Regions from separate parts of the Natronocella acetinitrilica genome, predicted to be linked through region 3. Evidence: predicted binding sites of a transcription regulator. Region 3 holds the regulator's gene; each other region holds the start of a gene.

Region 1 (4,211 bases), on a different contig from region 3:
ACTCGATGCCCGCTCGGCGCTGGCACGCCTGCAGTTGCAGCAGGGTGATCCCGACGCTGCCCTGCAGACTGCCCGGGGGCTTCAGGGCGTGGAAGGCGGAGAAGCCGAGGGCGCCTTGCTGGAGGGCCACGCGCACTCCGCACTGGATGACGTGGATTCCGCCATTACCGCCTACGCCCGCGCCGTGGAACTGGGGCGTACCGAAGCCTTGGGCCCACTGGTCGCCAACCGCGAAGAAGCGGGTGTGGAACGCCCGGCCGACCCGCTGGAGCAGTGGATCGACCGCAACCCGGACAACCCACAGGCGCGGTTCTCGCTGGGTAACTGGTATCTGGAGCGCGAGCAGTATGAAGACGCTGCGCGCCACTATGGCGTGTTGGCGGACCTGACCGATCGCGAGAATGCCGTGGTGCTCAACAACCTGGCCTGGCTCTATCAGCAGCTTGGCGATGGTCGGGCTCTGGAAACCGCCCGCGCTGCGTACAGCCTGGCACCGGAGAGCGCCGCAGTCATGGATACCCTGGGATGGATCTACTTCCAGACCGGCGACGTGGACAACGCCGTCGAACTGCTGGGGCGTGCGGCCGCGGCAGCGCCGGACAACGCCGAAATCCAGTATCACCACGGCGTTGCGCTGGCGGAAGACAGCCAGACGGACGCAGCCCGGGATGCCCTTAATCGCGCGCTGGAGTTGGAAGAAACCGCCGCCTGGAGCGACGAAGCCCGCGCCATTCTGAACACGCTCTAACCCCCGTCACACCCGCCGACGACCCCATTCGGGTCGTCGGCCTTCCTTACATTGTCCGCTTGCGCACCAAAGTGGAACTACGCATGCGGCTGTTTTATAGGACGTTTCCTTGTTGGCACAGGTCTCGCATGCACAAGTGTGCGTACAGGTGGGCAACGCCCAAACAGGGAAAGGAAGGACATCATGTGGAATAAAGCAATCACGGCAGGTGTTTTGACGGCAGGGCTGCTGTTTGCCGGACAGGCAAGTGCGACTCTGACCTGGTCGATCAGCGGTGAGGGTGAGACTGCGGCCAAAGAAGCCGAAGCAGCCTTCAAGGCCGGGCTCGCACCGGGTTACATCACCGAGGACTTCGAGAGCTTCACTGTCAATACGACGGCCGACACTGATCTGCCGACGTCGATCAACACCTCGGTCGGAGACTTCACGCAGGTCCAGGCTGGTTCAGGTGGCATCTGCGAGCAGTACAATAGCTGCAGTGGACTGCTGATCCTGGATAATGCCTCCAGTGAGTACGGCGGCCGCTTTAACACTACCGATAAGCCGGGCAGCCAGTGGCTGGACAGCAACGATTCCAGAGAATTGTTGTTCGAGCCGATTGGCGGCGTGAACTCTGTCGGCTTCTTCATCACCGACCCGAATGACGCCGGTGGGCTCTTCGACTTCACGTTGACAGATGGCACCAGCACAAGCCTGTTTATCAAGGATCTGTTCGAGGGATCCATGGGCAACGGCAAGGTGTTTTACCTGACCTTCTTTGCCAGCTCAGACATCAGCAGCATCAAGATCGCAACCAACAACCGGGATGACGGCTTCGGTATCGACGACGTGACCGTCGGCCGCGTGCCGGAACCCGCAACGCTGGGCATGCTGGGACTTGGCCTGATCGGCCTGGCCGCAGCAGCACGCCGCCGTCGGAAGTCTTCCGACCTAACTTGATCCTCAGCGAGTTTGCAGTATCAAAAACGGGGCCTCAGGGCCCCGTTTCTTTCTTATGAACCCGTTCTTGTCCCCGGGTCCCGTAGGGTGTGTTAGCGCAAAGCGCGTAACGCACCGTCACCCAGCCTTGCCCCCCCTCCCTCGACACAAGCCATAGACGGAATTCTTTACAGCTCACTCCGACACACGCGATGCACCAAAACACAAGCACCTGATTTTTATAAAAAAATAATACATATTGCAGGTGGCACGGGACATGCTTACTTAACCGTACGAATAGATGGATCCGTGCCAAGCGGAACTTGGTATGCGCGAGGTGCATGAGATGAACAGTAAACGGTCGGTCTGGACAGGATGGAAGCTCGGCTCAATCGGGCTGGGCACTTTGGGGCTCCTGGGGCTCCCAGCGGCAGCATTCGGCGGCGTGCTCATCACGGCCACCATCGACGGCAATGATTGTTCTGGTTTCTTCGGCCAAGGGTTTCGAAGTTGCCAGATCTTCAACGCAGGCGATGAAGGTGACGTGAAGATTTCACCGGTCATCGCCAAATACGACGTCGAAGAGGACGAATGGGAGACAAACTCAGCTCTGTATCCCAATATCGATGGCTCGGAATTCAGCTTCGGAACTGGTTCTGAAGGGACTTGGAACTACACCCCTGGTGACGGTGACCCGGGCGTTCGGTTCTGGGCTGCCAAGGGTGGCAACTTCTTCAACCTGTTCTGGGTAGTTGGTGAGGATGAAGCTGGCCTCTGTGACGGTAGCGGCGTGAGCCTGCTCACCCTTGACTGCCTGAATGCCGCCCAAGTGGTGACCAGCGGGTCGTGGATTACTCCGACCAACCCGAATAACGGTAACCTCACCGGCCTGTCTCACCTGACCTTCTACAACGAGAAGGCGGCTACAAAGGTTCCGGAACCCGCCACACTCGGCATGCTCGGACTCGGCCTGCTTGGTCTTGCAGCCGCCACACGGCGCCGCCGCAGCAAGTAGACCTTGCCTACAGCATTCTTCTAGGGGCACCTGCGCGGTGCCCCTTTTTTGTGTTGTCGAAGTTCCTTACAACCTGATCCACCAAACTCGATATCTCCAGCCTGACCCACCTGAACTCAGTGACTTACGCCATTGGCAGTATTCCTGCGTTGATGTTCATGCACTGACATTATGAACGCAACAAAAGGGTGGGATTTATGCGACTTGGATTTACGATGAAGACAACCGCACAGACGGTCGCCCTAGCAGGGCTCTTGGGTGGGATGGCCTTTGCGGTATCGGCCGCGCCGATCACAGGGGATCCGATCGGCAACGACTTCGGCTGGGAGCCGAATAGCACCAACCAGCAAAACTTCGATCAGGAAGTTCCGGGCCGTGAAGGGCAAGAGGTGCCTTATGTCCTCTTCAGTGACAGTGGGCCTGGCTTCGTCACTCTCGATTTCTTCAATGAAACGAATTCTCAAGCGTTCTTCGAAACCCGCATCGACGGCGTACAAACCGGCACGAGCCCCCATCCGATTGTAATTGGCGACACCATCCATAGCGGCGTCAATGTCGACAACCGGGGCGCAGACGGCGTGAGCTTCATTCAGCAAACGTTTGGCGCCGAGCAATTTGTCGACGTACGGCTCGCCCTCGGCGGCGAACGGGATTGGGACTTTGACTGGGTACGCTTCGAAGTGGGCTCTACTGCCTCAGTGCCTGAGCCTGGCATCCTAGCGCTGCTCGGTCTGGGCCTGCTTGGTCTCGTCATTGCGCGTCGCCGGAGCGTTTGAGTCGACGCGCCTAGGGAGCTTAATTGGTCGGTAGCGATGGAGCCCCGCTGATGCGGGGCTTTTTTTGTCGGTGCGTTACGGCCTTCGGCCTAACGACACCCTACAGTAGGCCGTGCTCGATCGAGTGTATGGTGGGCGCCATTAGGCTGGAGGCCTCAACGCACCGATCCCACGCACGAGATACGCAAAAAAAACGGCAGCCCTGGGGCTGCCGTTTCTGATCATCACGCTACTTACTACGAGTGCTTCTTATCGCTCGGAGCGGCGACGGCGGGCCGCGAAGCCCATGCCAAGCAGACCGAGACCGAGCATGCCCAGGGTGGCGGGCTCAGGGACGGCAGCCGTGGCAACTTCGAAGGCGTTGTTGCCGCTGGTCAGCTGAACGCTATCGAAGTCACCCGAAAACGACACATATTGGTCGAATTCATAGTTGTCGTTCGTTGCTGAGAAGTTCTCGCCGTACTCTTCGTTGACGGCGGCCGTGAGATCACTGCCACCGTATTCGGAGATCAATCTGTCACCGGTGAAGAACTGAATCAGGTTGAACTCGTCGACGGAGCCCCAGTAGAAGGAGAACACACCATCAAGCCCGGTTACATCGATCGCCGTGCTGGGATCACCGTCAACGTCTTCTATCGACGAAGACAGCTGCTCACTGGTCATGTTGAATGACGTGGTGTTATCCGGATCGCTGCTATCAGATCCAGGCGTCAGGAATTCGTTGCTTGAGTCGAATGACGGATCCGCCACGCCA
Region 2 (4,211 bases), on a different contig from region 3:
GGCCGTGGGGCGTTTCCACCACCCGTGCACCAAGCACCGGAATATCGTCAAGGTGGCCGATCGCCAGCCAGTCGCTCGTGTTTGCATCCTTGGCGGTTTGCATTGAAAAACTCCTTTGCAGCGGGCGACAGGCGCCTACACTGCGCGCTTGAGTGGAATGAACTTGTCCTGGTGGTTCTTGCTGTAGAGCTTCCACGGATCGTCCTGGGCGCCCTTCTGGGAGGCGAGAAAACGCGCCGCAAGCGCCTCGCGGTTGGCGGCGTCCTCTACCACCTGCTGCTTGACGTAAGAGAGCCCCACCCGCTCGATCCACGGCGCGGTGCGCTCCAGGTAGCGGGCCTCCTCCCGGTAGAGCTGCATGAAGGCGGCGCAGTACTCCTTGACCTCGTCCATGGTCTCGACGCGGCAGAGCACATCCGTGGCGCGGACTTTCACGCCGCCGTTGCCGCCGACGTGCAGCTCCCAGCCGGATTCGATGGCCACCACGCCGAAATCCTTGATGCTGGCCTCGGCACAGTTTCGCGGGCAGCCGGAGACAGCCATCTTGAATTTGTGGGGCGTCCAGCTGCCCCAGGTCATCCGTTCCAGCTCGATCCCACAGGTGGTGGAGTCCTGGGTGCCAAAGCGGCACCACTCGGAACCGACACAGGTTTTCACCGTGCGCAGCGCCTTGCCGTAGGCATGCCCGGAGACGAAGCCGGCGTCGGATAACTCACCCCAGACACCGGGCAGGTCCTCCTTTTTCACACCCAGCATGTCGATGCGCTGACCGCCGGTGATCTTGAGCGTGGGCACCTGGTACTTTTCCGCCACCTCGGCGATGGCGCGGAGTTCCTGCGGACTGGTGACGCCCCCCCAGATCCGCGGCACCACCGAGAAAGTGCCATCCTTCTGGATGTTGGCGTGCATGCGCTCATTGACGAACCGGGCCTGGGAATCGTCCTGGGCAGCCTCGGGCCAGGTGGAGATCAGGTAGTAGTTGAGGGCCGGGCGACACTTGTCGCAGCCATCGGATGTTTTCCAGTCCAGGGTGTTGAACACCTCCCGCAGACTGGTCAGCTCCTGTGCCCGGATGGCCTCACGGACCTGGTCATGGCTCATGTCGGTGCAGCCGCACATGGGCTTGACCGCTGCAGCCTCGTAGTCACCCCCCATGGTGGCGGCGAGGAGCTGCTCCACCAGGCCGGTGCAGGAACCACAGGACGCCGCCGCCTTGGTATGAGCCTTGACCTCATCCAGCGTGAACAGCTGTTCCTTGGTAATGGCCTGAACGATGTCGCCCTTGCAGACACCGTTGCAGTCACAGATCTGGGCGTCGTCGGGCAGGTTGGCAACCTGGCTCACGCCGCCGTGTCCGGCATCCCCCAGGTGGGCCTGACCGAACAGCAGGCTGTCACGGAAATCGGCAACCGAGGTCTGCTCGCGCAGCAACTGGAAGTACCAGGTGCCATCGCCGGTATCGCCGTAGAGTACGGAGCCGACGATTCGGTCATCCTTGACGCAGACCTTCTTGTAGACCCCCGCCGATGGATCCTGATAGACAATGGTGTCCACCCCCTCGGCTTCCTGGAACTCGCCGGCGGAGAACAGATCAATGCCCGTAACCTTGAGCTTGGTGGAGGTGACCGAGCCCTCGTAGAGGCGGAAACCATAGCCCGCCAGATGGTTGGCGCAGACCTTCGCCTGTTCGAATAGCGGGGCGACCAGACCGTAGCACTGACCGCGATGCTGCACGCATTCACCCACGGCGTAGATGCTCGGATCGAAGGTCTGCATGGTGTCGGAAACCACGACCCCGCGTTCGCAGTAAAGGCCCGCCTTCTTCGCCAGTTCCACGTTGGGGCGAATACCCACGGCCATCACCACCAGATCGGCGGCTTCCTCGCTGCCATCCTTGAAACGCACCGCGCTGATGCCGGCATCGTCACCGACGATCTCACTGGTCTCGGCCTCCATGCGAAAACGCATGCCGCGATGCTCCAGCGATTGCTGCAGATAGTGTCCTGCGGTGGCGTCGAGCTGCCGCTCCATCAGCCAGGGCATGAGGTGGATCACGGTTACCTCCATGCCCTGCTGCATCAGGCCATAGGCGGCCTCTAGCCCCAGCAGCCCGCCACCGATGACGACAGCCTTCTTGTGCTTGCGGCTTGCCGCCAGCATGGCGTCCACATCCTTGACGTCGCGATAGCTGACCACGCCGGGAAGATCGTGCCCCGGCACCGGAATGATGAAGGGATTGGAGCCGGTTCCGAGCAACAGGCGATCATACGGCTCAACCGTGCCATCAGCCGCATGGACGCGCTTGCCGATACGGTCGACCTCGATGACCTCCTTGCCCTTGTGCAGGGTAATACCGTGCTCGGCGTACCAGTCCTCACCGTTGATCATGATTTGGTCGAGGCTCTTCTCACCGGCGAGCAGCGGCGAGAGCATGATGCGGTTGTAGTTGCCGTGGGGCTCGCTGCCGAAGACGGTGATGTCGTACTTGTCCGGTGCAATGGTCATCAACTCCTCGATGACCTTCATGCCGGCCATGCCGTTACCCACCAGAACCAGTTTTTCCTTCATGACGCGCTCCCTAGAATCAGGCAAAAAAAAGGCGTTCACCCCACCGCACCCTGGGTGCGATGGCGTGAACGCCTTTGTTCGAGGCTCGGGCCTGTCATAGACCTGTCGCGAGCCCTGGGGCACACGAACGAGCCAACTAACTGCAGTAATCGGTTACAAGTTGCGTGCCATGGCCCGGCGCTTCCTATCAGCCAGGCATCCGGCAAATCATGAAAACCGGCCTTTGCCCAACCACTTCCGATAGCCTGAAACAGAGACTCCATGCGCCCTGCCGGCAGTTTCACGCGCACGTTCCGACAAGAAAGCCGCTGTTTCATGCCCCAAAATGGTGAACAGCCGCATGATGCTGCACCGCAATGATGCAGAACTACGCATGGCCGGCGGCCTTTCGTCCGGCGGACGCCGCCCGGGTCCCGCCGTCCCGCCGGGCCAGCGGTTCCACCTTGCGCTGCTTTTCATAGAGGAAACGCAGCACCGCCTGCCGATACTGGTTGTAGAGTCGGGACTCGGCCAGCATGACGCGATCCTGAGGCCGCTCCAGATCCACCTCCAGCACGTGGCCCACGGTAGCTGCCGGGCCATTGGTCATCATCACGATCCGGTCGGAGAGGAGCACCGCCTCGTCCACGTCGTGGGTGATCATGATGACCGTGTTGCCGAGATCGGCGTGAATCTCCATGAGCGAGTCCTGCAGATGGGCACGGGTCAGGGCATCCAATGCACCAAACGGCTCGTCCAGGAGCAGGACCTTCGGCTCCATGGCCAGGGCACGGGCGATGCCAACCCGCTGCTTCATGCCTCCGGAGAGTTCGTCGGGCCGCTTGTCCATGGCGTGCTCGATATGCACCAGACGCAGGTTGTGCATGATCCACTCGCGCATTTCGGCGCGGGTCTTCCTGCCCTTGAAGACCTGCCGCACTGCCAGTTCCACGTTCTGATAGGCGGTGAGCCAAGGCGCCAGACTGTGATTCTGGAACACGACGCCGCGGTCGGGGCCGGGCGTGTCGATCTCCTTGCCGTCCAGCACCACACCACCCCGGGTGGCCTGCAGCAGCCCAGCGACGATGTTCAGCACGGTGGACTTGCCGCAACCGGAGTGCCCGATCAGCGAGACGAATTCGCCACGCTCGATTTTCAGGTTTACGCCGTCAAGCGCCCGAAAGGGCCCCTGGGGGGTGGGGAAATCCATGGATACGTGATCGATGGTCAGATGTGTCATTGCGTTATCTCCTTCTGCCCGGCAACTGCTCAACGCAGCACGGCGCTCTTGTCCCAGGACAACAGGCGCTGAAGCACCAGCATGGTGCGATCCAGGGCGAAGCCGATCAGCCCGATCACCAGTACGGCGACCATGATGCGGCTCAGCGAGGCGGAACTGCCGTTCTGGAATTCGTCCCAGACGAACTTGCCGAGCCCCGGGTTCTGCGCCAGCATCTCAGCCGCGATCAACACCATCCAGCCGATCCCCAGGGACAGCCTCAGACCGGTGAAGATCATGGGCACGGCACCCGGCAACACGATGCGGCGAACATGGGTGACCCAGTTGAGCTGCAGCACCCGGCTCACGTTGAGCAGGTCCTTGCTGGTGTTGCCCACCCCCACGGCGGTGTTGATCAGCGTTGGCCAGAGCGAGCACAGCGCCA
Region 3 (4,211 bases):
GAGATGATCGAGAAAGCTTGGAAACTGTTGTAGATCCCCTGGCCGGTTGCGCGCATCAATGCCGACAGCGAAATCCTGGCCACCATCGGTGCCGAGCAGGCCGAGGTGCGCGCCCAGACCGGAGAGCAGGGAGATGGGCAGGTTGTCGATGCAGTAATAGCCGGCATCTTCCAGGGTGTGCAGCGCGACGGTCTTTCCAGAGCCGGACAGGCCGCTGACGATGATCAGGCGCCGGGCATCAGCCATGTCTCATCTCCCCATCGTGAGTCCGGGCTACGGCCTCCAGCAGCAACGGCAAGGGCCGACCGGAGGCAACCGGCAAGTGCAGTCGCCGCAGGCAGATGCCCCCCAGCGTGACTGCATCCCATTTGCCATGCAGACGTGGCCAGCTGGCCCATTGTTCCCTGGTTGGCTGCACGAGGTTAACCACGACGGCGATCTCACATTGGTCGGCGCAGCGTGTCTGCCGCAGTGGGCCAAGCCCGCGCACTTCGAGTAATCCGTGCAAGGCTGCGGGGGCATATCCGGTCAGACGGTCCGCCGTCACCGAGAGTTCTACCGCATCGTCTGCGACAAGCGTATGGCCGCGATCCATCAGCGCCAGGGCCAGATCGCTTTTGCCAATGCCGCTGTCACCAGTCAGCAGCACGCCTTTGTTGAAGATCCGGACTAAGGTCCCGGGGATGACGGTTGCCGTTGTCATGGCGCTGTCCGACAGCTCGGTCCGGTCCTGGTCGAATAAAATTCCGGGCATCAACCGTCGGCGGCCTGGTCGCCGTTCCAGGCCGTCAGCAGATCATGCAGGGCAGACGCCGAATCCGCTTCGCGCAGCCGGTTGCAGAATTCAGGGTCGCTGAACATCTCCGCCAGCCGCGCGAGGATCTGCAAGTGCTCGTCGGTAAAGTGCTCCGGCACGACCAGGGCAAACAGCAGATCCACCGGCTGTCGGTCGAAGGCATCGAAATCGATGCCTTCGGGAAGCTTGATGAAAGCGGCAGTGGCGGTATCGCTGCCTTCCACGCGGGCGTGAGGCAAGGCAACGCCTTTGCCAAGCCCGGTGCTCCCGAGTTTTTCGCGACTTATCAGCTTGTTGAAGATAGCGCCCGCGTTCAGACCGGCTGCTTCGCCCGCCACGAGTTCGCTGAGCACTTCCAGCCCGCGTTTCTTGCTGGATACGGCCACATCGCAGCCGATGCGGTCCTGGGTCAACAGGTCGGCAATCTTGATCATTGGTTTGCACGCCGGATCGCCGATCCGGCCCCGCCCCTGGGCAAACGGCCTGCCCGTTCAGTGTATGTCGACCGGAGATGCCGCCCAGGGCATCGCCGGCCAGCCTGGTCACTCCTCGAGATCACCACCGGCCGCTTTCGCCTGAAGGCCTTCGACTCGATGATGGTCGGTGAGTTTCTCCTTGTGCTTCTTCACCTGCCTGTCCAGTTTGTCGATCAGTGCGTCGATGGCAGCGTACATGTCTCCGGACACCGCGTCCGCGAACAGTTTCGCGCCGCCAAGCTGCAGTGTCGCCTCGGCCTTCTGGTCAAGTTTTTCCACCGTCAGAATCACGTGGGCGTCCACCATGTTGTCAAAGTGTCGCTCAAGACGGATGAACTTCTGCTGAACGTAGTCGCGGAGAGAATCGGTCAGATCAACGTGATGGCCCGTAATATCGACTTGCATGGCGCTCTCCTTAGTATCTCTTATTCAGGGCCCTGGGTGGGGGCGGCCGTTTACCGGGCCGACGACACCGCGCTCAGGCAATGCGCTTTCGTTCGTTGGATGAAGCGATGGCCATGGACTCCCGGTACTTCGCCACCGTGCGTCGGGCGACATTGATGCCTTCATCCTTCAGTATGTCCGCCAGTCGGCTGTCGCTGAGGGGTTTGCTCTCGTCCTCGTCGGCGATCAGTCGTTTGATGCGTGCGCGGATCGATGTTGCGGAGCACTCCTGACCGTCCACGGTATGGACATGGCTGGAAAAGAAGTACTTGAACTCGAATGTGCCCCTGGGGGTATACATGTATTTCTGGGTCGTGATGCGGGAGATGGTGGACTCGTGCATCTCCACCTCTTCGGCAACTTCCCGCAGCACCAGCGGCTTCATCGCCTCCTCGCCAAACTCGAAGAAGTCCTGCTGATGATTGACAATACATGTGGCGACTTTCAGCAGCGTGTCGTTGCGACTGCGCAGACTCTTGATGAGCCACCGTGCCTCCTGCAGATGCTGCCGTAGGGTCGTATTCTCGTTACTGCTGTCCGCCCGCCGCACCAGACTCGCATAATAACTGTTGACGCGCACCCGTGGCGTTGCCTCCGGGTTCAACTCGACTCGCCAGGCACCTTGAACCTTGCGCACGTAGACGTCCGGAGTCACATATTCGGCCTGCCGGTCACTGATCTGCGAGCCGGGCCGTGGATCCAGGGTGCGGATCAGCGCAAGGACGTGCTGCAGCTCTTCCTGATCGAGCTTCATGCGCCGGGTCAGCTGGGCGATCTGCCGGCTGCCGAGCAATTCCAGGTGCTGGTCAACGAGACGGATGGCCGGCTCCAGCCAGGGCGTGTCCGGCGGCAGGACCTGTAATTGCAGTAATAGCGCTTCCCGCGGGTTCACCGAGGCAACCCCCAGGGGATCGAAGCGCTGGATGAGATGGCGCACGGCCTCGACCTCATCAAGTTCGACTTCCCACTCCGGGGGTAGCGCTGCGAGGATGTCGTCCAGGCTGCTGCTGAGGTAGCCGTCGTCCCGCACCGAGTCGATGATGGCCTCGCCGATGGCGCGATCGCGCTCGTTCAGCGGACTCAGTTCGAGTTGCTCCTGGAGGTGGTCCTGCAGACTGCGACTGCTGCTGGAGCGGCTCTCCCAGGAGTCCATCTGCTCATCGCTGTCGCCGGCGCTGTAGCTGGTGGCTCCGTCATAGACGTCGTTCCAGTCGGAATCCAGGGGCAGGTCGTCGGGGATATCGTCGGGTGCGGTGTTGTTGGACTCGTCGACTTCCCGTTCGGCAACCTCGCGGCGGGCTTCATCCCGCTCCGCCTGCTGTCGGGCTTCGGCATCGTCCCCATCGCGGTTGTCGGCGATGGCTTCCTCGTCGATTTCGTCGTCGTGTTCACTCGCCGGTTCCAGCATGAGGTTGGAATCCAGGGCCTGCTGGATCTCGGTGCGCAGCTCAAGTGTCGATAGCTGTAACAGGCGGATCGCCTGCTGCAGCTGTGGGGTCATTGTGAGGGTCTGGCCGAGTCGAAGTTGTAGCGACTGTTTCATGGGCAGGGGGTTACCGGATTACATGGTAAATGGGCGCCGGAGCGGCGCTGCCATTGATCATGTAGCCTTTTTGTGGTGCCGGATTCCGCATGCATTCAACGTCGTGGCGAAGCGTCCGGATCATCGTAACGGAAAAGACAGGCGCTGAGAACAGCGCATGGCCCGAGTCTTGCGTGTCAACGGGTTCGCCGTGGCCATGATCACATGCGGAAACCTTCACCGAGGTAGACTTCCCGCACCCGCTGGTTGGCCAGAATGTCTTCCGCGCCGCCTTCGGCAATGACTTCCCCACCGCTCAGAATGTAGGCACGCTGGCAGATGCCGAGGGTCTCGCGCACATTGTGGTCCGTGATCAGGACGCCGATTCCCCGGGCGGCCAGGTGGCGGATGATCTCCTGAATATCCAGGACGGAAATGGGGTCGACCCCGGCGAAGGGTTCATCCAGCAGAATGAAACGCGGGTTTGCCGCCAGCGCGCGGGCAATTTCCACACGGCGCCGCTCGCCCCCGGACAGGCTGATGCCCATCTGGTCGCGCAGGTGACTGACGTTGAACTCGTCGAGCAACTCACCCACCCGGTCTCGGCGCTGTTGCCGGTTGAGTTCGGGCCGGGTCTCGAGAATGGCCATCAGATTGTCGGCAACGCTCAGTTTGCGGAACACCGAGGCTTCCTGGGGCAGGTAGCCGACACCACGCCGGGCCCGTACATGCATGGGCAGTCGGGTGATGTCCTTGCCATCCAGTTCGATGCGACCGCCGTCGGTGGGCACGAGGCCCACCACCATGTAGAAGCAGGTTGTCTTGCCAGCGCCATTGGGCCCGAGCAGGCCCACCACCTCACCCGTATTCACCAACAGGGATGCGCTACGCACCACGACGCGCTTGCGGTAACTCTTCTTGATGTCCACCACGCGAAGCGTGCTATCGGCTTCAGCGGGCACAGCGCTCATTC

What was found. The regulator sigma-54, encoded in region 3, starts transcription at its own class of promoters, with help from an activator protein. The targets are predictions, from matches to a motif close to TGGCANGNTNCNTGCTT.
Region 1: the regulator sigma-54 is predicted to act here: its motif matches at 1,933-1,949, upstream of J2T57_RS21420 (PEP-CTERM sorting domain-containing protein).
Region 2: the regulator sigma-54 is predicted to act here: its motif matches at 2,722-2,738, upstream of nirB (nitrite reductase large subunit NirB).

Annotation. Positions count from the first base shown of each region.
Region 1 is NZ_JALJXV010000014.1:44,277-48,487, forward strand. It holds gene prsT (XrtA/PEP-CTERM system TPR-repeat protein PrsT) at 1-748, shown strand, start outside; gene J2T57_RS21415 (PEP-CTERM sorting domain-containing protein) at 932-1,687, shown strand; gene J2T57_RS21420 (PEP-CTERM sorting domain-containing protein) at 1,968-2,681, shown strand; gene J2T57_RS21425 (PEP-CTERM sorting domain-containing protein) at 2,897-3,457, shown strand; gene J2T57_RS21430 (Npun_F0296 family exosortase-dependent surface protein) at 3,707-4,211, opposite strand, start outside.
Region 2 is NZ_JALJXV010000005.1:310,898-315,108, forward strand. It holds gene nirD (nitrite reductase small subunit NirD) at 1-103, opposite strand, end outside; gene nirB (nitrite reductase large subunit NirB) at 136-2,568, opposite strand; gene J2T57_RS12320 (ABC transporter ATP-binding protein) at 2,936-3,787, opposite strand; gene J2T57_RS12325 (ABC transporter permease) at 3,817-4,211, opposite strand, start outside.
Region 3 is NZ_JALJXV010000002.1:340,836-345,046, reverse strand. It holds gene rapZ (RNase adapter RapZ) at 1-246, opposite strand, end outside; gene J2T57_RS04935 (HPr kinase/phosphorylase) at 239-703, opposite strand; gene ptsN (PTS IIA-like nitrogen regulatory protein PtsN) at 754-1,230, opposite strand; gene hpf (ribosome hibernation-promoting factor, HPF/YfiA family) at 1,339-1,677, opposite strand; gene J2T57_RS04920 (RNA polymerase factor sigma-54) at 1,751-3,259, opposite strand; gene lptB (LPS export ABC transporter ATP-binding protein) at 3,460-4,209, opposite strand; gene lptA (lipopolysaccharide transport periplasmic protein LptA) at 4,206-4,211, opposite strand, start outside.